Regions from separate parts of the Pantoea sp. LMR881 genome, predicted to be linked through region 3. Evidence: predicted binding sites of a transcription regulator. Region 3 holds the regulator's gene; each other region holds the start of a gene.
What was found. The regulator CRP, encoded in region 3, controls carbon source genes, mostly activating them, when cyclic AMP is high. The targets are predictions, from matches to a motif close to ATGTGANNNNNNTCACAT.
Positions count from the first base shown of each region.

Region 1: a site for CRP is predicted at 1,219-1,236, ahead of rhaB (rhamnulokinase). Genes of this name have one in related genera too.
Region 2: a site for CRP is predicted at 1,773-1,790, ahead of azuC (stress response protein AzuC). Genes of this name have one in related genera too.
Region 4: a site for CRP is predicted at 4,776-4,793, ahead of O3W44_RS09580 (glycoside-pentoside-hexuronide (GPH):cation symporter). Genes of this name have one in related genera too.

Region 1 covers NZ_JAPVOK010000002.1:472,034-479,382, reverse strand. Annotated here, with positions in the region: gene rhaR (HTH-type transcriptional activator RhaR) at 1-253, opposite strand, end outside; gene rhaS (HTH-type transcriptional activator RhaS) at 265-1,086, opposite strand; gene rhaB (rhamnulokinase) at 1,380-2,852, shown strand; gene O3W44_RS04035 (L-rhamnose isomerase) at 2,845-4,101, shown strand; partial or broken gene rhaD (rhamnulose-1-phosphate aldolase) at 4,111-4,952, shown strand; gene rhaM (L-rhamnose mutarotase) at 4,942-5,256, shown strand; gene O3W44_RS04020 (substrate-binding domain-containing protein) at 5,384-6,061, opposite strand; gene O3W44_RS04015 (LacI family DNA-binding transcriptional regulator) at 6,058-6,378, opposite strand; gene O3W44_RS04010 (glucose PTS transporter subunit IIA) at 6,413-7,349, opposite strand, start outside.
Region 2 covers NZ_JAPVOK010000002.1:2,467,443-2,474,791, forward strand. Annotated here, with positions in the region: gene mqo (malate dehydrogenase (quinone)) at 1-70, opposite strand, end outside; gene O3W44_RS13385 (DUF1158 domain-containing protein) at 618-860, opposite strand; partial or broken gene mntP (manganese efflux pump MntP) at 1,176-1,747, shown strand; gene azuC (stress response protein AzuC) at 1,864-1,941, shown strand; gene O3W44_RS13395 (fumarylacetoacetate hydrolase family protein) at 2,126-2,962, shown strand; gene O3W44_RS13400 (alpha/beta fold hydrolase) at 3,159-4,079, shown strand; partial or broken gene O3W44_RS24685 (hypothetical protein) at 4,072-5,461, shown strand; gene O3W44_RS13415 (MFS transporter) at 5,483-6,832, opposite strand; gene O3W44_RS13420 (GntR family transcriptional regulator) at 7,004-7,349, opposite strand, start outside.
Region 3 covers NZ_JAPVOK010000002.1:2,624,389-2,631,737, forward strand. Annotated here, with positions in the region: gene O3W44_RS14100 (putative adenosine monophosphate-protein transferase Fic) at 1-570, shown strand, start outside; gene O3W44_RS14105 (aminodeoxychorismate/anthranilate synthase component II) at 612-1,187, shown strand; gene argD (bifunctional acetylornithine/succinyldiaminopimelate transaminase) at 1,276-2,496, shown strand; gene O3W44_RS14115 (hypothetical protein) at 3,075-3,332, shown strand; partial or broken gene O3W44_RS14120 (YccS/YhfK family putative transporter) at 3,455-5,531, opposite strand; gene crp (cAMP-activated global transcriptional regulator CRP) at 5,584-6,216, opposite strand; gene O3W44_RS14130 (OsmC family protein) at 6,521-6,928, shown strand; gene O3W44_RS14135 (LysR substrate-binding domain-containing protein) at 6,904-7,349, opposite strand, start outside.
Region 4 covers NZ_JAPVOK010000002.1:1,629,883-1,637,231, reverse strand. Annotated here, with positions in the region: partial or broken gene nadC (carboxylating nicotinate-nucleotide diphosphorylase) at 1-701, opposite strand, end outside; gene ampD (1,6-anhydro-N-acetylmuramyl-L-alanine amidase AmpD) at 899-1,441, shown strand; gene ampE (beta-lactamase regulator AmpE) at 1,466-2,320, shown strand; gene O3W44_RS09585 (glycoside hydrolase family 43 protein) at 2,302-3,261, opposite strand; gene O3W44_RS09580 (glycoside-pentoside-hexuronide (GPH):cation symporter) at 3,258-4,667, opposite strand; gene aroP (aromatic amino acid transporter AroP) at 4,842-6,197, opposite strand; gene pdhR (pyruvate dehydrogenase complex transcriptional repressor PdhR) at 6,712-7,349, shown strand, end outside.

The sequences.
Region 1 (7,349 bases), 2.2 Mb from region 3:
TATTATCCAGCACCAAATCGTTCACGCCATCGTAGCTGTGGCAGTCGTTGTCGCGGATATAAAAGACATCGCCGCAGGTGATGAGCCACGGGCGATCGTTGAGGATATGCAGACCATTACCGCGCCAGACAATAACTATCTCGCTGAACTCATGCCGGTGAGGCGGAAAAGAGGGTTGGGGCATACGCTCCGCCACCGCCACCGGCAAATTGGTGGCGGGAAAGTAATCTTCCCGACTGAGTATCAACGGCATGGCTGACTCCTTTACAACATCTGTTGGCGCTCCGCGCGTGGAGCGCAGCCAAATTCGCGCCTGAACAAGGTGGAAAAGTGATTGCTGTCACCAAAGCCACACTGAAAAGCGATATCGGTGATACGCATATCGCTGTGTCGCAGTAAATGACGCGCCTGCAACAGGCGTAACCGGTTGAGATAACGCTGCGGCGTGCTGCCGGTTTGCTGCTTCATCTGTCGATGTAGCGTGCGTAGCGACAGCGAAAATTGATCTGCCAGCGCCTCCCAGACAATCTCATCACTGTAATGCTCATTCAGCCAGTCAAGCAATCGGTGTAACCGCGCTTCCTGATCCTGAGCCTGCTCATTGCGACAGGTTTCACGTAACAAAACCAGTAATTGTAAAAACAGTTGTTCCTGACGCGCCTGTTTTTCCAGCGACCACGCATCATCGTGCCGCATCTGTCCTACCACATTCAGCGCCTGGGCCATCACTTTGTGATTGATGCGCCAGTGCGAGGCATGCTGTCCCTCATTATCCACAGGTAGCAGCGCCTGCAATCCTGACAGAAAGCGAAACGCATCAGGGCTGCGATAAAGCACATTGGTCAGGCAAAGATTTTCTGTTTGTTCATAGAGATGACGATCGTGATCGCGCACAAAACAGACGCAACCGGCACAGAGCGTTTGCGGCTGACCATTAAACACATGAATCCCTGAACCCTGTTCCACTAACACTATTTCATGAAAATCATGATGATGTTCAGGAAAGGCCTGCTGTGGTACGCGCGGCTCAATAGCAATCGCGTAATCGCCTTCCGGAAAAAAATCAGCACTGTGCAGAATGGTCATGATCGCCTCTTGTTACTGTTAACAAAACCGTAACCGAGTCTAAACAGGCCGCCCGAACCTTACCTTGAATTTTTACCTTAACTCAGCAGGAATCATGCTGTTTATTCAAGAAATTCCCAGCAGATAACAGAATTGCGGCGAAGGTCACATCCTGTTCTCTGCTGCCTCTGTGATCTCTCTCACGAACTTCTTTGTCAGTCTGCCAGCGCCAATGGCGCGCTGGCAGTACGGGGAAGGTGGCGAAACCGCAAGGTTTCTACTCTGTGATCGTCAAATCACAGGAATAACACGCCATGAGTAAGCGAAATATCGTTGCCGTAGATTTAGGCGCTTCCAGCGGACGGGTGATGCTCGCACACTGGGATGACGCAAGCCGCCATATCGGTGTGCGCGAAGTGCACCGCTTCGCTAATCAGCGTCAGCGCCGTAATGGCTACGACTGCTGGGATGTTGAGCAACTGGAGCGCGAAATCCGCACGGGTCTGGCCCAACTTGATGCTGAAAAAACGGTGGCAGACAGTATCGGCATTGATACCTGGGGCGTGGACATGGTGTTGCTGGATGCGCAGGGCGAGCGCGTTGGCGAAGCGGTGAGTTATCGTGATGCGCGCACCCACGGCGTAATGGAACAGGCGCTGCGTGAGCTGGGTAAAAACACGATTTATAGCCGCACCGGTATTCAGTTTCTTCCTTTCAATACGCTGTATCAAATGCGGGCGCTGCATCAAATGCAGCCCGACTGGCAGGCTCGTGTGGCACATGCCTTGATGATGCCGGATTACCTGCATTATCGCCTGACCGGCAACATGAACTGGGAGTACACCAACGCCACAACTACCCAGATGCTCAATATTGACAGCGGTGAGTGGGATGCTGATCTGCTGGCCTGGGCGGGTGTAGATGCAAAATGGTTTGGTAAGCCGCAAGCGCCAGGCAACACCATTGGTCACTGGCAAAGCGCCACTGGCGCAAAGGTTCCGGTGATTGCCGTCGCCACGCATGACACCGCCAGCGCGGTGTTAGCAACGCCGCTTACGCAGGATGACGCCGCCTATTTGAGTTCAGGCACCTGGTCGCTGATGGGATTCGAAAGTTTACAACCTTATGCCTCCGAAACCGCGCTGCGCGTCAATGTGACCAATGAGGGCGGCGCGGAGGGCTATCGTGTATTGAAAAACATTATGGGGCTGTGGCTGCTTCAACGCATTTGTAGCGAGCTGAATATCGACGATCTGTGTGCATTAATTGCTGATACAACGCATGAGCCCGCGTGCCGTTCGCTGATTAACCCCAACGATTCGCGGTTTATCAATCCTGACAGTATGGTCGGTGAGATCCAAAATGCCTGCGCTGAGCAGGGTATGCCGGTGCCGCAATCGGCGGCGGCCTTAGCGCGCTGCATTTTTGACAGCCTGGCACTGCTTTACCGTGAAGTGATGAGCGAACTGGCGGCACTGCGCGGCAAACCCTTCAGCCAGCTGCATGTGGTTGGCGGTGGCTGCCAAAATCGTTTCCTTAACCAGTTGTGTGCCGATGCCTGCCAGATTCCGCTGCTGGCTGGGCCGATAGAAGCCTCCACGCTAGGCAATATCGGTTGCCAGCTCATTGCGCTGGGTGAATTCACCGACGTGGCCGATTTCCGTCGCTGCGTGGCAGACAACTTCCCGTTAGAAAAATTTGAACCGCAAACAAACAGCGCCTTTGCTGCCTGTCAGGCACGCTTCACGGCGCTGAGTCAACCTGCTAAGGAACTTGCTTATGACTAAGCTGATTGAACAAGCCTTTGAACTGGCGAAACAACGTTACGCTGAAACAGGAGTGGATGTTGAACAAGCGATTCAGCGTCTGGATAGCGTACCTGTGTCTATGCACTGCTGGCAGGGTGATGATGTTCGTGGATTTGAGAACCCGCAAGGTACCTTGACTGGCGGGATCCAGGCGACCGGTAACTATCCAGGCCGCGCCCGTAATGCAGAGGAACTGCGCGCCGATCTTGATAAAGCGTTGTCATTAATCCCGGGTCCCAAGCGCCTCAATCTGCATGCCATTTATCTTGAAAGCGATCAACCTGTTGAGCGTGATGCGATTGAACCTAAGCACTTCGCTAACTGGGTCGAGTGGGCAAAGCAAAACAGTCTGGGACTCGATTTCAACCCAAGCTGCTTTTCGCACCCGCTCAGTGCCGATGGTTTTACGCTGTCGCATGCTGACCATAACATTCGCCAGTTCTGGATCGATCACTGTAAAGCCAGCCGTCGTGTCTCCGCATATTTTGGCGAACAGCTCGGCACGCCGTCGTTGATGAATATCTGGGTGCCGGATGGCATGAAAGATATCACGGTTGATCGTATGGCTCCGCGTCAGCGTCTGCTGAACGCACTGGATGAGATCATCGCCGAGAAGTTAAACCCTGCGCACCACATTGATGCGGTTGAAAGCAAGCTGTTTGGTATTGGCGCTGAAAGCTACACCGTGGGATCGAATGAATTTTTCCTCGGCTACGCCAGCAGTCGCCAGACTGCGCTGACGCTGGATGCCGGCCATTTCCATCCAACCGAAGTTATCTCTGACAAAATTTCCGCCGCCATGCTCTATGTGCCACGTCTGCTGCTGCACGTGAGCCGTCCAGTGCGTTGGGACAGCGACCATGTGGTGCTGCTTGATGATGAAACGCAGGCGATTGCCAGCGAAATCGTGCGGCATCAACTGTTCGATAAGGTTCACATTGGCCTCGATTTCTTCGATGCCTCTATCAACCGCATCGCAGCATGGGTGATTGGCACGCGCAACGCGAAAAAGGCTTTACTACGCGCCTTGCTGGAGCCAACAGAACGGCTGCGCAGGATCGAAGCGGAAGGCGATTACACCGCACGCCTGGCGCTGCTGGAAGAACAAAAATCTCTGCCGTGGCAGGCCGTCTGGGAAGCCTGGTGTCTGCGTCACGATGTTCCGGCAGATGCCAGCTGGCTAAGTGAAGTACGCCATTACGAACAACACATTCTGAGTCAACGTTAAGGATCCACTATGCAAAGCATTCTTTCTTCCTGGTTTGTTAAAGGAATGGTTAAAGCCACCAGTGATATGTGGTTAAAAGGCTGGGATGAGCGCAACGGTGGTAACGTCAGTTTGCGTTTGCTGGAAGAGGAGGTGACGCCTTTTGCCGCTGATTTCTGTGCCGAACCCCGCTGTATTGAACTGACGCAACCGGCTCCGGCTCTGGCTAACTGCTGGTTTTTAGTTACCGGTTCCGGCAAGTTCTTCCGTAATGTTCAGCTCGATCCGGCTGATTCACTGGTGCTTTTGCAGGTCGATGACAAAGGTCTGTCGTATAAAATTCACTGGGGCCTGGTCAATGGCGGGCTGCCGACGTCGGAACTGGCATCGCATTTTCAGTCGCACTGCGTACGCAAAGCGGTCAGTAACGGTGCGGATCGCGTCATCATGCACTGTCACGCCACCAATTTCATGGCGCTGAGCTATGTGGTTGAGCTGGATTCTGCACGCTTTACCCGTTTGTTATGGGAAGGCAGCACCGAATGCTTAGTAGTATTTCCGGATGGCGTCGGTATTTTGCCGTGGATGGTGCCCGGCACGGATGGCATCGGCGCTGCGACTGCAGAACAAATGGCCTCTCATACGCTGGTGATGTGGCCATTCCACGGCATCTTTGGCACCGGGCCGACGCTGGACGAAGCCTTTGGCCTGATCGACACCGCTGAAAAATCGTCAGAGGTGATTGTGAAGGTGTTGTCGATGGGGGCATACGTCAAAGTATTACCACTGAACAGTTGGTGGCGCTGGGTGAGCGTTTTGGCGTAACGCCATGGCAGGCGGCGTTAGACGTGGGGCCTGCTAATGCTGCGTAGAGCCTTTGTTATGCAGGTGCACGGGGATTGCCACGCAGAGTACGAGTGTCGGCATTCCCCAATCTGGCCTGAGCTGGAACAGACGCTGAAAGCACACGGCGCGCACAATTATGCTATCTGGCTGGATGCCGAACGCAATTTATTGTTTGCCAGTGTGGAAATCGAGTCGGAAGAACGCTGGAATGCGGTGGCGCAGACGGAAGTTTGTCAACGATGGTGGGCATCAATGAAAGATTTGATGCCGTCAAATCCCGACAACAGTCCGGTCAGTCAGGCGCTAAAACCGGTCTTTTTCCTTGAGTGATATTTTAAGTAAAAAGCAGGGCGGAATATCCGTAATGCCAGTCAGTTAAGCAACTGACTGGTATTTGCGAAAGCGTAAAACCTGTGACCGGGCAGAAACCTCTGACATGGATTTGTCCACTGAGTCACTATCTCCGGCTTACCGATTCCCTTATTACCAGCGTTCCGGACAAACTGTTACGACTCTCGTCATGCGGTAGATCCAGAATAATTTCTACCGCGCGTTTTACCATTTGGTCGAGCGGCGTATCGATGGTGGTCAGCGCAGGCGAAAAGTAATGACCAGTCGTTGCGTTATCAAAACCGGCCACTGAAATCGCTTCCGGAACCTCCAGGTTAAGATCTTTTAACGCCTTTATCGCCCCCAAGGCCATATCATCATTGCCAGCAAGAATAGCGGTAAAGGTTTCCTGTCGGCTGATAAGTTCCCGCGCCGCCTGATAACCGCTTTCCATACTCCAGTTTCCCTGCGCGACTAGCTTTTCATAATCCTTTTGCCCCTGGCTTATTAATTTATCCTGCCAGGCCTGCTGGCGAGCCGAGTTGCTGGGTGAGGGCATCTTGCCGCGAATATAAGCGATTCTTTTATGTCCCTGGCTGAACAGGTAATCCATCATGCTTTCAGCACCACGATAATGATCGATAAAGATGGCGCGATCGGCATGCCCCGTTAATTTATGATTTAGCACGATTACCGGAACCGGACTTTCAGCGACGATTTTTTCTAATTGCGCGCTGCTCATATGGCGCGGATAAACCATGACCCCGGCGCATTTCATCCGCACCAGAAAATCGATAGCGTTCATCTCTTCTTCTGCGGAATTTTGCCGTCGGCGAAAATTAAGCGGCGATCGTGCTCTTCACAAAACTTTGCTGCGTTATAAACCAGCGTCGAAAAAAAAGGCCCGTTATAAACATCGTTGGTTATCACCAGACCAATCATGTTGGTTTTTTGCGTGGCCAGCTGCTGCGCCAGCAGATTAGGTCGATAGCCGGTTTCTTCAATGGCTTTATACACCAGTGCTTTGATCTCCTCCCTGACGATATTTTTACCGTTTAATACACGAGACACCGTCGATTTGGACACGCCGGCGCTTCGTGCGACATCAAGCATTGTAACCATTACATCCTCGCTTTAAGGAACCCCGGCAACACGGCTAGCTTATCGACATTACCGGCGCGCCTGATGCCACCGACCCGCTATTAACGTGTCTGGTCATCTGATAATCCTCGCTGTTCATCACTAAAAATGGTGTTGTTAAATCATAACCAGATTCAACAATCGCCTGTCTGTGAAACTGAATTAGCGGCGTCCCGGCTGTGACTTTATCCCCAACCTTTACCAGGGTAGAAAAATATTGCCCGCCTAATTTTACCGTATCCAGACCCACATGAATGAGTAATTCCGCACCGTTGCCACAGAGCAAACCCACAGCATGATGGCTTTCTACCGTGGTAGCAACCTCTGCGTCACAGGGGGAAACAATGATGTCATCCTCAGGTAGAATAGCAATCCCGTCACCCAACAGACCGCCGGAAAAGCTTTCATCCTTAACCTCAGATAAAGGCAACACCTTGCCTGCGACCGGGCTGTTCAACATTAAAGCCAGGGCATATTTAGTTACCTGCGTCATCGCGGTCTGAGAAGGGGCGGTTACGTCATCCTTATCTGAGGGACGTGTCTCTTCCTGCTTCGTTAGCGGCTCTTTGAAGCCCACAAGGAAAACCAGAACAAGGGTGACCACAATGGTCGTCGCTACGCCTGTCAGTTCGCCGATGAAAGACATAGGATTTTCAGGGCTGATAGCATTCACAATCGTCAGCAGGCCCGGTAAACCGGCATAGGCATAATAATAACTGCCAAAAAGGCTGGTAACCACAGCGCCGATGGTGCCGCCGATACATCCGCAAATAAAAGGCTTTTTAAGCTTCAGCGTCACGCCATAGATCGCGGGCTCGGTGATGCCAAATACGCCGGTCAGCCCCGCCGAGTAAGCCACCGTTTTGAAACCGCGCTGCTTTGCTTTTAAGGCGCAGGCAAAGGCTGCGGCCATTTGTCCCACTACCGCCATGGTCTGGAAAGCCTGAAATGAA
Region 2 (7,349 bases), 160 kb from region 3:
CCTGCGCCGGGGTAGTGTCCTTTCCAGTGGCACTCATCGCGAGCGCAAGGTTTACAGCAGATTTGCACATGAGGCGACATCTCCTCTTCTGTTGACCTGAAGCTCAACAGGTTTGCAGGCGAAATAGACACGCTTCTTTCGGCGCGTTGCGCTATCTCTCAAAGGTTAAGACTCAGGTATAGGTTAAAGCGGTAATAACGGTTAACTGCACGTTATGCTTTGTCTTGCGAATATAACATTCTCGCATCTGAATTAAACATTTGTTTATTTTTTAAATGCAGAAATGATTCAGCATAAGAATTAATCATCATAGCAGACAAGGTATAAGTGATTTTTTATTGTTAACTCAGTAAGTTAGTGACGGGAAATGTTACAGGAATGATTTGACCAAATTTGCCTGAAAATGCACGTTAAAATCGGTCTGTCTGTTTAAGTGATTGATTTTAAGGTGTTAAAATAGAGTTGAGAAATTGTAGATTTTTTTGGTTACGTGATGTAAATCACGCTACTGTAAAGGTAATGTTACAAATTTGTGATGTTTGGATAGGCTGCGCAAGTGCGCAGCCATCATGCTTTGTTATCGCTGGACGCGAGTGATGTCGCGTTTCATCGCAAGCTTAAACGCTGAACCAGCGACGCCAGATAAAGCGAATGACAAAGAATTCCACTGCGCCTAACAGTAAAAACCACACGCAAAAAACCACGGTATAGAGCTGGCTGAGATCCTGAAAATGGAATATCTCCATGAGATGCTGGGCCAGGTTGATACCGAACGCGGGCGCGGGCAGGAGCAGGGCAGAAAGAAAGCCAAGCAGCAAAATGCCGCCAGGGATAATGAGCGTTTCAAATGGGTTATTCATGACAGGCGTTTCCTCAATTTCAGCCCGGCATTTTCCGGTAATCTGCCATGTGGTTCAATGCCAGGCGGTAAAAGAGGATAAAACGGCGTTTGATGAAGCAGGAGCGGCTGGAGAAAACGCTTTAACACCATTAACTTAGCGCAAAAGCCTGGCGCAAAGGAAAAGTTATAGCCTTTGCTATACTTAAAGCCATGATTTTACTGTCTTTTTATATGCAGGGATGCGTGCTAGACTGCGCGCACTTTTTCATTACTGAACAAAATGTGTGGTGAAATCAGCGTGAACGCTGGCTTTTTTACCGCAACAGTAGAAATCATGACTTTTATCGCCACGCTCATTCTTGCTTTGGGTATGTCCATGGATGCTTTCGCCGCTGCACTCGGCAAAGGTGCGACGCTGCATCGTCCAGGTTTTAAAGAAGCATTGCGTACCGGTCTGATTTTTGGCTGCATTGAAGCTTTAACGCCACTCATTGGCTGGGCTATCGGCCTGGCTGCCAGCCGCTACATCATGGCGTGGGATCACTGGGTTGCCTTTATCCTGTTGGCCTTTCTCGGCGGACGTATGATGATGGAAGGTTTTCGTCAGACCTCAGCCGAACCCTGTGAAGCACCGCAACGACACGGTTTTATGGTACTGGCTACCACTGCCGTAGCGACCAGCCTTGATGCGCTGGCAGTAGGCGTCGGCCTGGCCTTTTACAGGTCAACATCATTGCCACCGCATTAACTATTGGCGCAGCCACAACCATAATGGCCACGACCGGCGTGCTGGTTGGGCGTTTCATTGGCCCGGTTCTTGGAAAATGGGCCGAGATCCTGGGCGGCTTAGTATTAATTGCCGTAGGCTCCACCATTCTGATACAGCACCTTGAGTTGTTCAACTGAGCACAGAGAAGTTAAAAGCCGCGTTTTGTGATCTACTTCAAAATTTATTGCCTGTAAAACGGCTGGAAGCTATACTTTTCGCGTATTTCTTCAACAAATTTTGAATCAGGTGAGACATGAAACGCTTTATGAAGTACGTGTTCCGCGCATACGTTGAGACTTTCAAACACGTACCGCCGGGTGCATTAAATTAAGCATCCCGCAAGAAACCCTCGATAATCGCGGTCAGGGATCGACCGGTGATTATCACTTTCTCTCCGCCCTGCCTGCCAGCAACATCCTTTTCAGCGCCTGAACCTACGATAAGCAGAACTGTGTACGATTTTCAGCTCATCTTTTGTTACCCTGCGCGCGAAATTCTATAATAACGAGGCCGTAATGCAGCTTTGCAGTTTTTATCTTCCTGACCAGGAAAGAAAAAGTTTTGGTATTGTGCGGGAAAATGGCGTGATCGATCTCGGTTTGCGCTTTGGTGCAGAGTCTCCTGACCTAAAAACTTTCCTCACCCGCTCGTCACTGGCGGATCTGAATGCGTTTCGTGCTATGCCCGTCGATTACGCCTTTTCAGCACTGCGCTTCCTGCCCGTCATTGAAAATCCCGGTAAAGTATTTTGTGTCGGCATGAACTATGCGGATAAGCGTAAAGAGTTTGCTGAAACCCTTGAAGCGCCAACGCTGTTTATCCGTTTTGCCGATTCACTGACAGGACACGAGCAGCCGCTTCTTAAGCCAGCTACCACGCAGGAGTTTGATTACGAAGGCGAGCTGGCCGTCATTATTGGTAAAGCGGCGCACCAGATAACAGCAGAAGATGCGTTAGATGTGGTGGCGGGTTACAGCTGCTTTATGGATGCCACGGTGCGTGACATGCAGTTTACCTGGTTTACCGCCGGGAAGAACTGGCCGCAGACCGGTGGGTTCGGTCCGTGGATGACCACGGCAGATGAGATTGCCGACCCACAGCAGCTGGCGATTAAAACCTTTCTTAACGATCGTGAAGTGCAAAACGATAACACCGGCAGCATGGTGCATTCGGTGGCAAAGATTATTGAATATATTTCGGCATTCAGTCCGCTGTCGCCTGGTGACGTTATTATCACTGGCTCGCCGGGTGGTGTCGGTAAGAAGCGCACACCGCCGCTGTTTATGTTTAGCGGCGACGTTGTTGAAGTCGAAATTGAAAAAATTGGCCGACTCAGGAATACCCTTTCCTGACACGTTGCGCCGTATCGGACAAAAAACCACGCAGGCGGTTGTGATTCAGCCGCCACCGTAGCGGTTAACCTCACCTTGAATCGTAAAGCATTTTTTGCTGCGCGCTGCTGCAATCTGTTATCCCCTTAATCTGATTACCCGCCTGCCGTTAAATCCCGTCCTACACTGAAATACACCGTCTGAACAGGAGCAACGGATGAGACGAACGATTCAGAGTAAGCGACGCAAGCAAGTGGCACTGGTGGCCGGCATTGGCCTTGGGGCGGCAGCTGTGGTGTGGGGCATGAAAAAGTGGCAACAGCTCAGGCAAACCCCACCGGTATCGCCACGCAGTCATCAGGCTGGCCTGGCCGGTTATTACCAGCAGATAGGCGACTGGCGCATTTTTACGCGCGTGACGCCGAACGAAACGCGCGGTTTACCGGTGGTATTGGTCCACGGTCTGGTGATGTCGGGCCGCTCAATGGAAGAGCTGGCACTGGCACTGAGTCGTGATTATCACGTTCTGGTCCCTGATTTGCCCGGCTTTGGGGCCAGCGCGTTACCGGCAAAAGCGCCGATACTTTCGGTTGATGAGCTGGCGGAAGCCCTGTGGCTGTGGCTGCAACACAACCATTTTCAGCGTGCCATCTGGATCGGTAACTCATTCGGCTGTCAGATTCTGGCGGCATTAGCAGTCAAATATCCTGAAGCGGTCGCTGGATTAGTGTTGCAAGGCCCGACCATTGACCGCCATGCACGCAGCCTGCCGCGTCAGATGTGGCGAGACTGGCGCAACGGACGGCTGGAAGCACATCGCTCACCAAAAAAACTGACGCAAATTGATTACGCGAAGGCGGGTTTGTGGCGTGCTTTTGGCACCATGCGCGCCATGATGCGCGACCGCATTGAGCGTCGCCTGATTTACGTCACTGCACCGACCTTACTGTTACGCGGTTCACGCGATCCGGTCTCTCCGGCGCGCTGGTTTGAGGAACTCGCCGCCTTGTTAGCCAACGGTGAAACCATTACCCTGCGCGGCGGCACCCATACGCTGCATTATGTTTATCCCTGGAGTTTTTGTCGCGCCATTCGCCCCTTCCTGGCGCGCATTCAGCAGGAGAATCATCATGAGTAAACCGCCAAAAGGTATTGCCCGCTTCGACTCTTCCGCTGCAATGCTGGTTGCACTGGCCCATGCGTTACACGATCGTCCCTTTGACAGTCCCAGCCAGTCGCCGACGCTGGATCGTCTGCTGCCTTCACTCAACAAGCTGCCAACGCGGCTACGCGAATGGGGCTATGCCATTGGCGGTATGGCGGAAGGCATCAACGAAAACCAGGCAGGCAATCTGGATATTGAAGGCATTGCGGAGTGGATGGTGAGTGAGTACCCGCAGCAATCCTATCCGGCGGCGTTTATTGGCTCCTCAAACGGGGCGATCACGCATCTGGCAGCCGCAATGGGTGTGCCGTGGCTACCGCAAACCTTTCTTTGTCCGGTGCGGGCACTGAATAACGATCCTGACGATGCGCAAGCCGGATTTGAGCAGGGCAAGCAGGTGGCGGCTGCTCTTTTGGCCGCCTGGCCTCAACTGGCGGTGCATCATATGCAGGATCCTAATCAGGACCGTCTGATGCTCGATCAGATGAGCTATTACCGGCTGAAATTACGTGGGTTGCCCTGGCGTTTAACGAGTTTTTGATGGGGAGCCTGCCGGAGAAAGCCACGCTGTTTATTACCCACTGCACACGTCAGTGGCCTGTCACCCGCACCAGCGACCGCTCTTTTTCCAGTTTGGGGCGTTAGGTGGCGCGACGGAAAAAGAGTATATGCAAGGTGGGCCGCGCGTGGCTAGCTATCTGGCGCATTATGGTATTGAACGTAAACGATGGGATCCGCCCGCCATTACCGACACGGTGCCGGAAGCGGAGTGGGGGCTGGATGAGTATCTGATCCCACCGCTGAAAAATCTGGCGACGTCGCAGGGGCTGAGGCTGATGGAGATCCGTTATGAAGATCCTGAGGCGCTTAGCTTTGTTGTTGCGGAAATTTATCGTGACTGGTATCTGGCGGCGGGCATTTTACCGACGCGCCTGACGGTAGACAGCTTTCTGTTAATGGATCCGTGGTGCACCATGCGCCAGCACGCCATTCCCTTCTGGCTGATATTTTGCACCTCACCGTCGGCGGCGACATTGCAACGATTCCTCGAAAAGCAGCCGCCGTTCCGTAATATTGACATGATGCTGTTTTCGCACGGCACCGACAGTATTGGTCTGGCAGCGATCTCGCGCTGGCAGGAGCTGTTGAACTTTGCCAAAGAAAAGGGGGATTTCGTGGGTGTGGATACCGAACGTTTTCCACGTGATTTCGCTACGCTGGCGCGATTTGATACAGCCTTACGCGAACGTGCGCCGCTGTTGCCGCCTCCGCCGCCACTCAACGTAGAAAAAGTAATTGCGGGTATTCAGCGTTACGGCGTGCGGTATGGTGTGACATTGACGGCGCTGAACTGAGGCAGCGCCGTCAGAGAGGGATCAATCGCCGTCGGTAATGGGTTTACGCACCAGCACCAGGTACGCCAGTGCGCCCACCAGCGTCACGCAGGCACAAATCATCAGCGCCAGGCTAAATGATTTGGTGGTATCGAGAACCCAACCGGTAATCACCGGCGCGAATGAGGCAAAAATGAAGCTGGCAAAGTTCTGTATACTGCCGACTGATGCTGTCATACGTGCCGTAACGTTAGCGTGGATCAGGCCCCAGCATGAAGTACCGGCGAAGTGGATACAGAACAGCGCCATACCGATCAGCGTTACTGCACTGGTGGTTTCCGTGGCGCGGGTCACAATCGCGGTGAAGGCGGCTGACAGCACCATGCCGCTGACGATGCATACTTTACGGGTTTTCACTGCATCAAAGCCGCGACGTACCAGCGAATCGACCACATAACCGTTTAACAACATGCCTGCTGCACCGAACAGGAAAGGAATCGCTGCCAGCAGACCGGTGCTTTTCAGATCCAGGTTATAGGTTGATTGCAGATAACCCGGCAGCCAGGCGATATACAACCATGCGGTGTAGTTGATGCCGCTGAAGCCAATCATCATGCCCCACATGGTGCGCTGTTTGAACAAACCGCGCCACGCTTTGAAGCTGATCGGTTCTTTACGAGAGGCCACGCTGCCTGCTTGCAGATAATGGATCTCTTCTGCGCTCAGTTTGCTGTTATCACGGTCGCGATAAATCATGTACCAGCCGATGGCGAGGAAAATACCCAGAATCCCGATGGTGACGAACATACCGCGCCAGCCCAGAACCAGCATCATTGCCGCAAGAATAGGCGGGGCAACTGACAGGCCGATCATCGAGGCGGCGTTGAACATCCCCATTGGCATGCCGCGATCTTTGATGTTGAACCAGTCGTTGATCACTTTTACGCCGCACGGGTTCATGGGGGCTTCGCCAATGCCGAGACCGATACGCACTAATACAAACTGGGTGAAATTGTGCACCGGGCCAGACGCTGCCTGAAACAGCGACCAGAAGAACATGCCAATGCCTAACATAATGCGTGGGCCTTTGCGGTCCAGCAGTGCGCCGCACGGTAGCTGCGCCAGTCCATATGCCAGCGAGAACGCCGACAGCAGTACGCCAATTTCTGTTGCGTTCAGCCCCATCTCTTCACGTATCGTCATGTTAGCCACAGAAAGCGAACTGCGATCGAGATAGTTGATGATGGCAGCGAACAGTAACAGCAGCATGGCTGTTATCTGAATTTTGCGGATGCGTGGCGAACGCACCACGTCACTGCGCATCGGGATGTAATCCTGACCCGCTGGCTCGTTGGGCGAGGTATCGCGGCCGGTAACCGATGTATTGCTCATTGCAACCTCCCGAAACTGGGTACTTATCGTTATGGTGAAAGTCAGTGTCGCGTGGCGGTAAAAAGGGCCGCCATGACGTTGCAGTCGAGACTAGAAGCAAAGATATGACGATGTTGCAAAGATGTATCTGATTCGTGCGGAAGCTAATGCTTTGTGGTTTTTAATCGGTTTTTAATTGTACTGCCTGATCGAACGCACCATCGACGTTTTGGCCGTGGCGAGATGGTTATGCAGCGCGCACAGTGCATCCACATCCTGTCGACCAATAAGAGCGGTAAGAATGGCCATATGTTCTTCCAGCGCCACGATATTACGCTGTTTTAAATCGCTCTCATCCCATTGATAATGCGAGTGAAAAATCACCGAGATAATCTCCAGTGACTGATTAAAAAACGGATTGTTTGCGGCGGATAAAATCAGCGAGTGCATCTGTTTATCCAGGGCGGCAAAGTGGCGATAATTGCTGGCAATGGTGTCGCGCATCGATCGATGACGATCCAGCAGATCGCGTGCCTGG
Region 3 (7,349 bases):
CGCGATCCGTATCTCTGGCAAAACGATGATGTACTGAAAAACCGCCTCGATATTCATGATGCCGCTCAGTTACGCAAAGCTGAGCTGAGCTTTAGTGCTGCTCGTCTTGCTACGTTAGAGCTTGGCACAAGTACGCTGGGCCTTCCTTATCTTTGTCACATTCATCGCACCCTGTTTCAGGATGTCTATAGCTGGGCGGGTGAGCTACGCACCATCGACATCTGGCGAGATGAAACGCCGTTTTGCCACTTCGAGTACATCGAAAAAGAGGGCAATACCCTGATGAGCGCGCTGGAAGAGGAAAAAGGCTTAACCGATCTGCCTCGTGAAGAATTTGTGCAGCGAATTGCCCACTACTATTGTGAAATCAATATGCTGCATCCATTCCGCGAAGGGAATGGCCGGGCACAGCGTATTTTTTTCGAGCAACTGGCGCTGCATGCGGGTTATTTGCTGGACTGGAATAAAATCGAAGCTGAGCCGTGGATCGCCGCTAACCAGGCTGGCGCATCTGGCAACCTGGAACCGCTGGAAAAGGTCTTTGCGAAAGTAGTGAGTGAGGCGGACTAAACGCGTAGAATAGCAGCGCCATCAACCTCTCTGGATTGATCATGCTGTTGCTCATTGATAATTACGACTCTTTCACCTGGAACCTTTACCAGTACTTTTGCGAACTTGGGGCTGAGGTGCGCGTGGTGAGAAACGATGCGATCAGCCTCGAAGAGATTGACGCGCTCCCTCTGACGCATCTGGTGATTTCACCCGGTCCCTGTACGCCGGATGAATCAGGCATTTCACTGGCAGCGATCCGCCATTATGCGGGGCGCGTACCTGTGCTGGGCGTCTGCCTGGGGCATCAGGCTATCGCGCAGGCCTATGGCGCTAAAGTGGTACGTGCGCGGCAGGTGATGCATGGCAAGACATCTGTGATTCAACATACCCACTGTGGCGTGTTCCGCAATTTGAATAATCCGCTTACCGTAACGCGTTATCATTCATTAATCGTCCAACGCGATACGCTTCCCGATATTTTTGACGTCACGGCCTGGAGTCTGCGTGATGGCCAGCCTGATGAGATTATGGGGTTTCGCCATAAAACGCTGGCGCTGGAAGGCGTGCAATTCCATCCTGAAAGCATACTCAGCGAACAGGGGCATCAACTGCTGCGCAATTTTCTTGAACAGTAAAGTTCTGTTTGCCTTTGAGTGATTTTTTATGCATATTTTGTGATTATTATTTCACATTGGCTCAACAAATAATCAAACGAGGTCGTCAATGGCAACGGAAAAAATTGCGGTAACGCGGGAAACGTTCGATAACGTCATTTTGCCTGTTTATGCACCTGCGCAGTTTGTGCCGGTGAAAGGCAAGGGCAGTCGCATATGGGATCAGCAGGGCAAAGAGTATATCGATTTTTCTGGCGGTATCGCGGTCACCGCATTAGGCCATTGTCACCCGGCGTTAGTCGAGACCCTGAAAAGCCAGGGCGAAACGCTATGGCACACCAGTAACGTTTTTACTAACGAACCGGCACTACGTCTGGCCAGTAAGTTAATCAATGCCACCTTTGCGGAGCGCGTATTTTTCGCTAACTCAGGCGCAGAAGCCAACGAAGCCGCATTCAAACTGGCGCGTTATTATGCTTATAAACGTCATAGTCCGTTTAAAAGTAAAATCATCGCTTTCCACAACGCTTTTCATGGCCGCACGCTGTTTACGGTCTCGGTCGGCGGACAGCCAAAATATTCCGATGGCTTTGGTCCGAAGCCAGCGGACATCGTACATGTTCCCTTTAACGATCTTGATGCCGTCAAAGCGGTGATTGACGATCATACCTGCGCCATTGTGGTTGAGCCGATTCAGGGCGAAGGTGGCGTGATGCCCGCAACGCAGGAATTTATGCAAGGCCTGCGCGAGCTTTGCGATCAGCATCAGGCGCTGCTGGTGCTGGATGAAGTGCAAAGCGGTATGGGACGCAGTGGTAAACTGTTCGCTTATGAACATTATGGCGTGACACCAGACATTTTGACTTCAGCCAAAGCCCTGGGCGGCGGCTTCCCGGTGAGCGCAATGCTGACCACTCAGGACATTGCTTCAACGATGACACCTGGCGTACACGGCACCACCTATGGCGGCAATCCGCTGGCCTGTGCCATTGCGGAAACTGCGCTGGATATCATCAACACGCCTGAAGTGCTGGAAGGCGTTGAAACCCGTCGTCAGCAATATGTGGAAGCGTTAAAAGCCATTGATGCGAAGTATGATCTGTTCGCCGATATTCGTGGTAAAGGCTTACTGATTGGTGCTGCGCTGAAGCCACAGCATGCAGGTAAAGCACGTGACATCCTCAACGCCGCAGCGGCGGAAGGGGTAATGATTTTAGTCGCTGGCACGGATGTGATCCGTTTTGCGCCTTCTCTGGTGATTGAGCCAGGCGATATCGAGGAAGGCATGGCAAGATTTGCTGCCGCAATAGATGCCGTGCTGAAGGCATAAATTCATTCCGCCATTTATTTTCTCTGACGGGTTATCTCTTGTAACCCGTCAAGAAACCCCTGCAAAACCCCACCTGTTGATTCTTTCGCCGTAGCATTACCCGAATTTCTCCCGGTTATTATCTCTGTTAAGTATTGGGCTTTGACACAGCGGTAGCGGATTTTTCAATTGATAAAACTTATAAAAATATTAACTTTATAAATAGTGTTTAAATGCTAGTGCTAATAAAAGGCGTGCCTCTTTTCTGTTTGTGGTATTGGTCACGGAATATCAAAAACAGATAAAGGTTATTTTGCTTTTTAAACTGTTAATTTTTTGCAAGACTATTCTTTATTTGCTCAGTTTTTAATTTTATCCTCATTGAAATAATTTTGGAAAATGCATAAATTTTATTTGCAAGGTCACTGTTATTTATTGTTATCGATGTGCGTAATAGTTTAGCTTAATGCAAGGCATGCTTTATCACTACCCTACTAATAATTAAGGGTTATATTGTAAGTAAAATCTCATTATCTTTAGAAGAAGGTTTACATGATATGTAAACCGATGGAAATGTCTCTTTTGAAGAGTTCTAATCTTTGCGTGATGAAGCGGATAGAAGCTGGGATCGCGTTCGCGGTGAGATGGGTTCAAACCGGACGCTTGAATCATTTCAAAAATCAATGGACATTGCAATGCATCTGCTATTTTTAAGCATTGAAAAGGTGCGGGATCAGGAAGTAACCGATCCTGGCGAAGCGATGGTTAAAGATGCCGTGTTCGCGCAAACTGAATATCTCAAAGCCGGTGCAGATTTAACATTAAAGATGGTGGCAGTAGGCGATAATACGCCATAATGTTAATTCGAATCAACCTGGATTTAATAATGTTGTAATTCTTCATAGAATAAATCCATTTTTCAATTTTTGTTATTTAAAAGAGTGCGTTTTTTTAAATACGCTCTCATTCACTCTTTAAATTATTCTTTTCTTAGTTTTTTCACCAGCCAGCGGCCATGCTGTGGTCGCTGGTTCCACGCCAGAGACGAAATCGTGTGCATCACGCTCAGGTGTCCCAGAATGCGTTTTACATGTTGCTCAACGATAGTGATCGGCCCTTCATTAAGATTCTCGGGTCCTTCCAGTATATTCGTTTGCGAACCGGGACCATCATATTCCAGCCGTTGCTGACAGCGTTGCAGCGCAATCTCACATGACTGCAAATATTGTTGCGCCAGCGAGGCGGTTAACATGGTGTGCTCGCGTGCCAGAATTGTCATTGCGTTAATATGTTCGACAATAAACTGACTGTGCGTGACCCACATACGCATATCTTTTAAATATTGTGCATTAAAAGCCGGTTCCTGCATCGCCTGGTTAAGTGAGTTAAACAATGCGTTATGGGCCTGATTCACCGTTACGCGCTGATAGGCCAACTTTTCTGGCGACTGTTCAGGGCCAAGTAACATACGCAACGCTTCCTGATAGGTTTCCAGCGCATCATGTGCGTTCTGCCTCAGTAATCCGCTTTGCCACTGCGGCCACAGCCACACCATGCCACCAAAAGCAATCAGACAGCCCATTAGCGTGTCCATCAGGCGGGGCAGCAAAAACTCTGCGCCGTTCAGTGACAAGAGTTGCAGACAGTAAACCGCCGTCACGGTGAAACCGACCATTGACCAGCCGTAAAATTTGCGTGTAAACGCATAGCTGATAAAGGTAATCGCCAGCATGATCAGCAATATGAGCGATTCAGGCACCGCGAAACGCAGTGTGGCGGCGGCGATCACCAGACCGGCAAAAGGTGCCTGCGGCCCGGTGCTGAATACGTACTCGCGTTGCGCTATACCCATTTTGACTGACGAACATAATGGTCATCAGGATCCAGTAAGGTTTAGGAATATTGAAAAACATAGCCAGCGCGCTGCCAAACATCAGCATCACTGCAAAGCGCCCGGCAGTGCGTAGCGCGGCGGATTTTAGTGAGAGATAGCTGCGTAAAGCGGGGATCAGGGGCAGGCGGCGTTGGCGATCGGCCATCAGGTCGCGTTGATACAGCGGCTTGTGCGTACGCAGCACCCGCGCAATGCGGTTAAAATGATAAAGACAGAAATTGCCGACCGGGTTGTCTGGATGCTGACGCGCAATCTTTTCCAGCGCGCCGAGCTGTTTGTCCATTGAAAAGCGATCGGGCAGTTGGTGATACAAAATGTCATCAGCCAGCACGCGTAACCGCGCGGAAATCGTACTGGCGTTCCAGCGAATCACCGCTTCAGCATGGCTTTGCTCCACCAGCTTTTGCACCTCTTCCGGCTGATGCAGGCTGACAGAAATGTGTTCCTGTAAATCCAGCGCCATCTGAAAAGCGCGTTTCAGCCGCTTATGGCTTTCGTCGCCATTCGCTGACAGCATATGCATCTGCTGATAGCAGGTGTTAATCATATCGATCACTTTCTGCTGGCGCGCCAGCAAAGGAGGCAACGCTTTTTCAGGATCGGTAAGCTGGGTTAACAGGGTATATTTTGCATCGCAATAATCTGCCAGCTCGCGGTAAATCAGGCTCAGGCTTTCGCGCATCGGCTGCTCTTTCCACAGCCTGAACCAAAACCAGTTGAATACGCCGTACCACAGCGTACCGCCGATATAGAGCAGTGGCGGCACCCAAATCGGCATATGTCCCATCAAACTCAGAGTAAAAATTGCAGCAATAAGCGCACCCGGCAACAGGCGCCCATGCAGTGGACTGATTTCACCTGTCACACCGAGCAGCAGCGGCATAGCGAACAGAATGGCTGGCAACGGAATGCCCTGCAGCGTCAGCCACTGGATAAGAAAACTGCCGAGTGCGAACAAACTGCCGCCGACAATCAGGCGTTTGAAGAAGCGTTTATGCGGTGTATCCAGACCGGCAATGTTACAACAGGCGGGAACTAACGAGAACAGCAGGCCATTTTGCAGATCGTTAAACAGCCAGCCGAGCGTGACAGGCAGGCACAGCACCAGCGTCTGCCGCAGAGCATAATTGACTTCGGGGTGATAGATGATTCGACGCCACATAGGACAGCAACAATAACGGCGTGATGTTGCCATCACGCCGGAGTGACAGAAATTAGCGGGTGCCGTAAACGACGATGGTTTTGCCGTGTGCGGAGATCAGGTTCTGGTCTTCCAGCATCTTCAAAATACGGCCCACGGTTTCACGTGAGCAACCAACGATCTGGCCAATTTCCTGACGAGTAATTTTAATTTGCATGCCGTCGGGATGCGTCATGGCGTCTGGCTGTTTGGCCAGGTTAAGCAACGTCTGTGCAATGCGGCCAGTAACATCGAGAAATGCAAGGTTACCTACTTTTTCTGACGTTACCTGCAGGCGACGCGCCATTTGCGACGACAGTCGCATCAAAATATCCGGGTTAACCTGGATCAACTGGCGGAATTTCTTGTAAGAAATTTCTGCCACTTCGCACGCGGTTTTAGCACGTACCCAGGCACTGCGTTCCTGACCCTCTTCAAACAGGCCAAGCTCGCCGATAAAATCCCCCTGATTCAGATACGAAAGAATCATCTCTTTGCCTTCTTCATCTTTGATCAGAACCGCGACGGATCCTTTCACGATGTAATAAAGCGTTTCAGCTTTTTCACCTTGGTGAATCAGCGTACTTTTGGAGGGATACTTGTGAATATGGCAATGGGACAAAAACCATTCGAGTGTAGGGTCTGTTTGCGGTTTGCCGAGAACCATTCGCTATTATCCTCTGTTGTAATCGTGCCCAAAATACAGGGGGCAGTTTTCCCTGTCAGGCGATGAAAGCTTCAAGCGTTTTTCCATTCAGGAAATTATTCGGGCTGCATTCGGCGCAGTGCGCATAATTCTTCCCGGCTTCGCCATCGAGTGACGAAAAATATTTTCAGCTCTTTTTGTAGCACAGCTTTTGCCGACTGTCTTCTGTTGTCTCGCTTCAGCAAAGGGCGGATTTCTCTGGATTGCTGTTTATCAGGTGAAAGCGTACTCTGGCGGCAAAACCCCCTATTCTGGAGAAAAAAACATGCAGGCAAGAGTGAAATGGGTGGAAGGTCTGACGTTTCTCGGTGAGTCATCGTCTGGTCATCAGGTATTAATGGACGGTAATTCTGGTGATAAAGCACCAAGTCCGATGGAAATGGTATTGATGGCAGCGGGCGGTTGCAGCGCGATAGATGTGGTATCCATTTTACAAAAAGGGCGTAACGATGTGCGCGACTGCGAGGTAAAGCTTAAGTCAGAACGCCGTGAAGAAGCCCCGCGTATCTTCACGCATATCAATCTGCACTTTATTGTCAGCGGCAAAGATCTGTCGGACAAAGCGGTCGCGCGTGCGGTTGATCTTTCGGCTGATAAGTATTGCTCGGTGGCAATTATGTTGGGCAAAGGCGTGGAAATTACCCACAGCTACGAAGTCGTTGCTACCGCATAACGCCACTCATATTTGTCACAACGTTGCCGTAACAGGTTCAGAAATCGCTGTGAGCTTAAGGTGAGCGGCGATTTTTTTGGCCAGATCACGCCATAATGCGCTTCCGGGATCGCTGACAGATTGAGAATAGTCACTTCACTGCCGAAAGATCGGGCCATCGGCTGCGCCACTACCGCCAGAAAATCAGCTTCCAGCACCAGCCTCAATCCGCAGACTACCGAGTCAGTACGCAACGGTGGCGTTGTCAGGGACGGATAAAAATCCGCCATGTATTCAGAGAGTAACGGATAATATCCCATCTCCGTTTCTGGAATTATCCAACGCTGATCGCGCAGCTGATCAAAACTGCGGACGTGCTGACAGGCATGATCGCGACGCGCAATAACACAGAATGGCACGTTAAACAGCGGTTCGACATGCA
Region 4 (7,349 bases), 990 kb from region 3:
CAGCATGACAATATCCGCAGCAGCCTCCAGCGCCTGGCTCAGTTCATCCAGCGACTCAACTTCGACTTCAACAGGCACATCAGGATGAAGCCAAAACGCTTTTTCAACCGCCTGACGAATTGAACCGCTGGCAATGATATGATTTTCTTTAATTAAAAGGCGTCTGACAAGCCGAGCCGATGATTATTACCCCCACCGCACAGCACAGCATATTTCAGCGCAGTACGCAGTCCCGGTAATGTTTTACGGGTATCCAGCAGTTGGGTTTGGCTTCCTTCCAGCAACGTCACGTAGCGGCTGACTTCAGTCGCAACCCCCGAAAGCGTCTGGACAAAATTTAAGGCGGTGCGTTCGGCGGTAAGCAGCAGGCGCGCGGGTCCCTCTATTTCAAACAGAAGCTGGTCAGCGACAACGGCTTGTCCATCTTCAATATGCCACGTCAGGTTAGCGTGAGAGCCTAACTGGATAAACACCTCTTCCACCCAGCGTTTACCACAGAAAACACCCGCTTCACGGGTAATCACTTGCGCGTGAGCCTGGCTGCCCGCAGGAAGCAATTGAGCAGTAATATCACGGTCGCTATCGACTTCACCGCCCAGGTCTTCTTGCAAAGCACGGGCGACGGCTTCGGGAATATCACTTTCGATGCGTTGAATCAACGCCTGACGGCGGCTGTCTGGATCATAACGACGCGTGGGCATAAGCATTTAGCTCCAAAAAGAACAGATAAATGTGGCGTCCACAATAGCCTGAAAGGCAGTAACGCGCCAGTCACGGCCCTCTTTTTGTTTAGTATCCTTAACAAGCTCCTTTCACACTTTGCGGTGATGACGCATTAAGACGCAAGAACCCCTTAAATTTCATGCTATTCTCAGCCTGACCGGGATAAGGGGATCACATGAAAATTGAACAAGGCTGGCTGAGTGAGGTGCGCCATGTGCCCTCATCGCACTGTAATGAACGACCTGATGAAGAAGCACCCTCATTACTGGTCATTCATAACATTAGCTTACCGCCGGGCGAATTTGGTGGCCCCTGGATTGATCGGTTGTTTACCGGAACATTGCCGGCAGATGCACATCCTTATTTCGCTGATATTGCGCACTTGCGCGTGGCGGCGCACTGCCTGATCCGCCGTGACGGCGAAATTGTTCAGTATGTGCCCTTCAATAAGCGTGCCTGGCATGCCGGCGTATCGCAATTTGAAGGGCGTGATAACTGCAATGACTATTCAATTGGTATTGAGCTTGAAGGGACGGACATTGCCCCTTACACCGAAGCGCAATATCAGGCGCTGCAACAGATTACTCAACTGCTACTACAGCACTATCCATTGACGCCTTCACGTATTACGGGTCATAGCGATATTGCGCCAGAACGTAAAACCGATCCTGGTCCGGCTTTTGACTGGCACTACTATAAGCAGTTATTAACGAAGTAAAATTCTGATCATTTCGGAGTATGTATGACGTTGTTTACCTTGTTATTAGTTCTGGGCTGGGAGCGTCTGTTTAAACTGGGCGAGCACTGGCAGATCGATCACCGACTTGAGCCTGTTTTTCATCGTCGCCACTCTTTCTCAATGATGCGTACCTTGTTCATGATGGGGCTGGCGATGGCCGTTACGGCGCTGGTGATCTGGAGCCTGAAAGGCATTCTGTTTGGTGTGCCGCAACTGCTGTTCTGGATCGTGGTCGGTTTGCTGTGTATCGGCGCTGGCTCAGTGCGGCTCCACTATCACAACTATTTGAAAGCAGCCAGCCACAATGATGTTGCTGCGCATCAGGCAATGGCGGCGGAACTCACGATTATTCATGGCGTGCCGGTTGATTGCAGTGAACGTGAATTTTTACGCGAGCTGCAAAACGCCCTTATCTGGATTAACTTCCGTTTTTACCTGGCTCCCCTTTTTTGGTTAGTGGTGGGCGGTTCCTGGGGGCCGGTTCTGCTGGTGGGTTATGCCTTTTTGCGCGCCTGGCAAAGCTGGCTGGCGAAACATCAAACGCCGATGGCGCGTGCGCAGTCAGGGGTTGATGGGCTTTTGCATATTCTGGACTGGATCCCGGTGAGACTGGCAGGCGTTGCTTATGCCTTGCTGGGTCATGGTGAAAAAGCCCTGCCAGCCTGGTTCGCTTCACTCACCGACCGCCACCGTACGCAATATCAGGTGCTGACCAGCCTGGCGCAGTTCTCCCTTGAACGCGATCCGCATACTGACAAGGTCGAAACGCCACGTGTTGCTGTGGCGTTAGCGAAGCGCACGTCACTGGTGTTGGTGGTCGTGGTGGCGCTTTTAACCATTTACGGCGCACTGGTATAATCGGCAGGCGGTACGCCAAAATCGGGTGTACCGTCTTTGCGCCATTCAAAGTATTTCAGTCGGGTATGGCGATTAGGATCCCATAACGGGTCGCCCTCAATTTCAGTGTAATTGCGCGCATGGTAAACCAGAATATCTCGTCCTTCTTCATCCTGGATGAAACTATTATGGCCCGGGCCATACTGGTGGTTATCCCAGTTTGATCCAAACACCGGACGTGCCGATTTTTGCCACGCTTCAGCCTGTAACGGATTGGCATCCAGCGCAATTGAGAGTAAACCCATACAGTAATTTTCATCAGTGGCGCTGGCGGAATACGTGATAAACAGGCGATTGCCATGAAAAATTACAGCGGGACCTTCATTGACGCTAAACCCCGCACACTCCCATTCATATTCCGGACGGCTTAACATCACCGGCGTGCCCTTGATCGTCCAGGGATTAAGTAACTCAGCCAGGTAAAGATTAGAGTTACCGGGAATAGCGGGATCTTTTTGCGCCCACACATACCACTCTTTTCCCTGATGGGTAAAACAGGTGGCGTCCAGTGAAAAACTGTCGATATGGCTGAAGACACGGCGACACGCTTGCCAGTTGCCGCTGAGAGGATCGGCATCATCGCATACCAACGCATACATGCGGTGCTGGAATAAACCATCTTTGATATCGCGTGTGGGGGCTGCCGCGAAGTAAATTACCCATTGTCCATGGATATAGTGCAACTCTGGTGCCCAAATTAATTCGCTACACGGCCCGCTTTCCGCTTTCCGCCACACCACAACCGCTTCAGCGGTGCGCAGGCCATTTAAGGTTGTGGCCCGACGGATCTCCAGCCGGTCATATTCGGGCACAGAGGCGATAAAATAGTAATGTTGTTGATGACGCAGAATAAAAGGATCGGCACGCTGCTCGATAAACGGATTCGGCCAGAGAGGGCTCATTTTACTTCTCCTGTTTGAGGGGCGACGCCGTCGCGTTGAATAACATGTAAATCGCGGAAATTTTCGCGGCGCAGCGCAAGATCATCCTGAATTGTGCGCATCAGCTGACGATCCACTTTCATCAGTCGCACCACGCCCGCAGTAATCAGATAACCCACAGCAGGAATAAGGGTAAACAGTAACATGATGCCGTTTATAGCCTGGGCAGACTGCTGTTTGGCCCCCGCATCGTAACCATAAAAAGAGAGTAAAAATCCGACCATTGCACCGGCCACCGCCAGCCCGACTTTCAGGAAAAACAGGTTGCCGGAGAAGCTGATACCCGTGATGCGTTTGCCGGTTTTCCATTCACCATAATCATCCACATCGGCCATAAGCGACCAGTGCAGGGGAGAAGGGATTTGATGCAAAATGTTGAGCAGAAAGTAGGCAATGACCACCGCTACAGTGGCGTGCGGATCGATCCAGTAAAAGCCGCAGGAAAACAGCGCCAGCGCGATATTGGTCCAGAAAAAGACTTTGAGTTTGCACCAGCGATCGGTCAGCACTTTGGCTAACGTGCTGCCCAGCATCATGCCAGCGACACCCAGACTAATGAACAGCGTGGCAAAATGGGTCGTTTGCCCCATGACCCAGGTAACGTAATACAGGGTAGCGGCCATACGAATAAAGCCAGGGCAAACGTTACAGAAGGTGAGCAGCAAAATGCGCACCCATTGATCGTTTTTCCACACATCGCGCAGGTCATTTTTCAGATCATCATGGCTGGGCACCGCGGGACGTATACGTTCGCGCACATTGGCAAAGCAAAACAAAAACATCGCCAGCCCAGTCAATGCCAGCACGCTCATTGCCAACTGATAACCGCGCGCTTTATCTTCGCCGCCAAACCACTCTGCCATTGGTAACAGAGTAAGCGACAAAATTAAGGTCGCAATGCCGACCATAACGAAGCGGTACGACTGACAGGAGACACGTTCGCCGGGATCGTTAGTGATAACACCGCCCAGCGAGCAGTAGGGAATATTTATTGCGGTATAGGTCAGCGACATCAAAAAGTAAGTGACGAAAGCCCAGATAACTTTGTTGTCGTAACTCCAGTCTGGAGTAGTGAACATCAAGACGCTGAACAACACGTAAGGCAGGGAAACCCAGAGCAACCAGGGACGAAAACGGCCCCAGCGACTTTGGGTACGATCGGCAATCGCGCCCATAATGGGGTCGGTCACTGCATCCAGCACGCGCACCGAAAGTAGCAGCATACCGACCATCGCCGGTGCCAGACCAAACACATCGGTGTAGAAATAGTTAAGGAAGAGCATGATGGCACCGCCAATCATGTTGCATCCGGCATCACCCATGCCGTAACCCAGTTTTTCCCGAAAGGAGAGGGCTGAGGTTTTCATGGTTTTCTCCTGTACGTCCAGTGTGAGGAGAAATTATTGACGCTAAATCAGCAAGATGGCTGACAACAATTCGTCAGGAAGATGGACAAAACAGGTGGGGCAGGAAAAATGTGACTGAGATCAGATCTCTGAAAGAGAACCCGCCGTGATATTAAGTCCCCGGCGGGTAAAGGATTAGGCTTGCTGCGTTTTCTTTTTAACCATGTAACCGATGCCCAGAATCACCAGCCAGACCGGGATCAACCAGACCGAAATGGCCATGCCAGGCGTCATCGCCATGAGCAGCAGAATCGCTGCCATGAACGCCAGGCAGATCCAGTTACCTGCCGGATAGAGCAGCGCCTTGAAGCGCGTAGTCACGCCTTGCTGATCTTTCTTCTTACGGAATTTCAGGTGCGCCAGACTGATCATTGCCCAGTTGATCACCAGCGCAGAAACCACCAGCGACATCAGCAGGCCAAAGGCTTCACCTGGCATCAGGTAGTTGATCAATACGCACAGCGCAGTGGCGACAGCAGAAACCAGAATGGTCATCACCGGCACGCCGCGGCGGTCAACTTTGAGCAGGGCTTTAGGCGCATTACCTTGCTGTGCCAGGCCAAACAGCATACGGCTGTTACAGTAAACGCAGCTGTTATAGACCGACAGCGCCGCCGTCAGGATCACCACGTTCAGGGCATTGGCCACCATCGCATCACCTAACTCATGGAAGATGAAGACGAACGGGCTGGTTTCAGGCGTTACGCGTGTCCACGGCATCAGTGACAGCAGCACCGCCAGTGAACCGATATAGAAAATCAGGATGCGCCACAGCACCTGGTTAGTGGCTTTTGGAATACTGGTTTCCGGATTGTCCGCTTCTGCCGCCGTGATGCCAACCAGTTCCAGACCGCCAAAGGAGAACATAATGATCGCCATGACCATCACCAGTCCGCCAAGACCGTTTGGCAAGAACCCGCCTTGTTCCCACAGGTTTCGTACCGTGGCTTGTGGGCCGCCTTGACCGCTAAACAGCAGCCAGCCGCCAAACAGGATCATGCCGATCACTGCGACAACTTTAATAATGGCGAACCAGAACTCCATTTCACCAAACACTTTTACGTTGGTGAGGTTAATGGCGTTGATTAGCACGAAAAAAATAGCTGCTGAAGCCCAGGTGGGGAAATCGGGCCACCAAAACTGTATATATTTCCCTACAGCGGTAAGCTCGGCCATCGCCACCAGTACATACAGCACCCAATAGTTCCAGCCTGAAGCAAAGCCCGCAAAGTTACCCCAGTATTTATAAGCAAAGTGGCTGAAGCTACCTGCTACTGGCTCTTCCACCACCATCTCACCCAGCTGACGCATGATGAGAAATGCGATAAATCCGGCAATAGCATAACCCAGAATGACGGCAGGACCTGCAGATTGAATGACCGATGCGCTGCCCAGAAACAGGCCGGTTCCTACCGCACCGCCCAGCGCGATCAGCTGAATATGACGGTTCTTCAGGCCGCGCTTCAGCGTTTCGCCATGCTGTTGTTCCATACAAACCTCGTGATGTTTTTTATTCTTCGTTCGCAGCGGCATACGCTGTAAGGAAGTGGTTACATTAACGTATTGATTCTTTTACGGTATCAGGCGTGCTGTGTACGGCCAGTTGCTACCATGGCGTCAAGAATAGTGATAAGCGCATCGCTTTGCACCTGCTTTTGCTTTTTGTGCTGGGAGTTGCCTGAAAAAGCGCCATGTCGCTTATTTCTGCTGCCGCAAAATTTCCGCCCTGAAAAACCCCTCTGACAAATAGGTTTTCCTTATGGAAAACCCGGTTTAAACCGCTAACCGCGTGTAAGGTTTGGTAAAAGTAAGAATATTTAACATTTATTCTGACAATGATTTTCATTTTTTTAACGGGGAGTTAGCGACAGGTCACGCTTTCCTCAGGCGGGATAGTGACGGGCACCATATAGACACCAGATAAATACTTTGTTAGTTTACTGGCACCATTTTGCAATTGGTATTACCAATTTACTCCGGACGATTGGCATAATAAGAAGGGAAGATGGCTTACAGTAAGATTCGCCAACCCAAACTCTCTGACGCAATTGAGCAACAGCTCGAATCCCTGATCATGGAAGGGACGTTGCGGCCGGGAGAAAAGCTGCTCCCCGAACGCGAACTCGCCAAACAGTTCGATGTCTCACGTCCGTCACTTCGCGAAGCAATCCAGCGTTTAGAAGCCAAAGGATTGCTGCTACGCCGTCAAGGCGGTGGAACGTTCGTGCAGGAACATCTCTGGCAAAGCATGAGCGATCCGCTCGTTGAGCTTCTCGCCGACCATCCGGAATCACAGTTCGACCTGCTGGAAACACGTCACGCCCTTGAAGGCATCGCTGCTTACTATGCAGCCTTACGTGGCACAGAAGAGGATGTGGCGCGTATTCGCGACTGCCATCTTCAGATTCAGCAGGCGCAGGAAAGCGGCGATCTTGACGCCGAAGCGGACGCGGTAATGCAGTATCAGATCGCTGTCACAGAAGCGGCCCATAATGTGGTGCTTTTGCATTTGCTACGCTCCATGGGCCCTATGCTGGAAAAAAACGTCCGACAGAATTTCGAATTGCTCTACTCGCGCCGGGAAATGCTGGCGAAAGTGAGCGGTCACCGCGCCAGTATTTTTGAGGCGATTGTGGCTCGTGA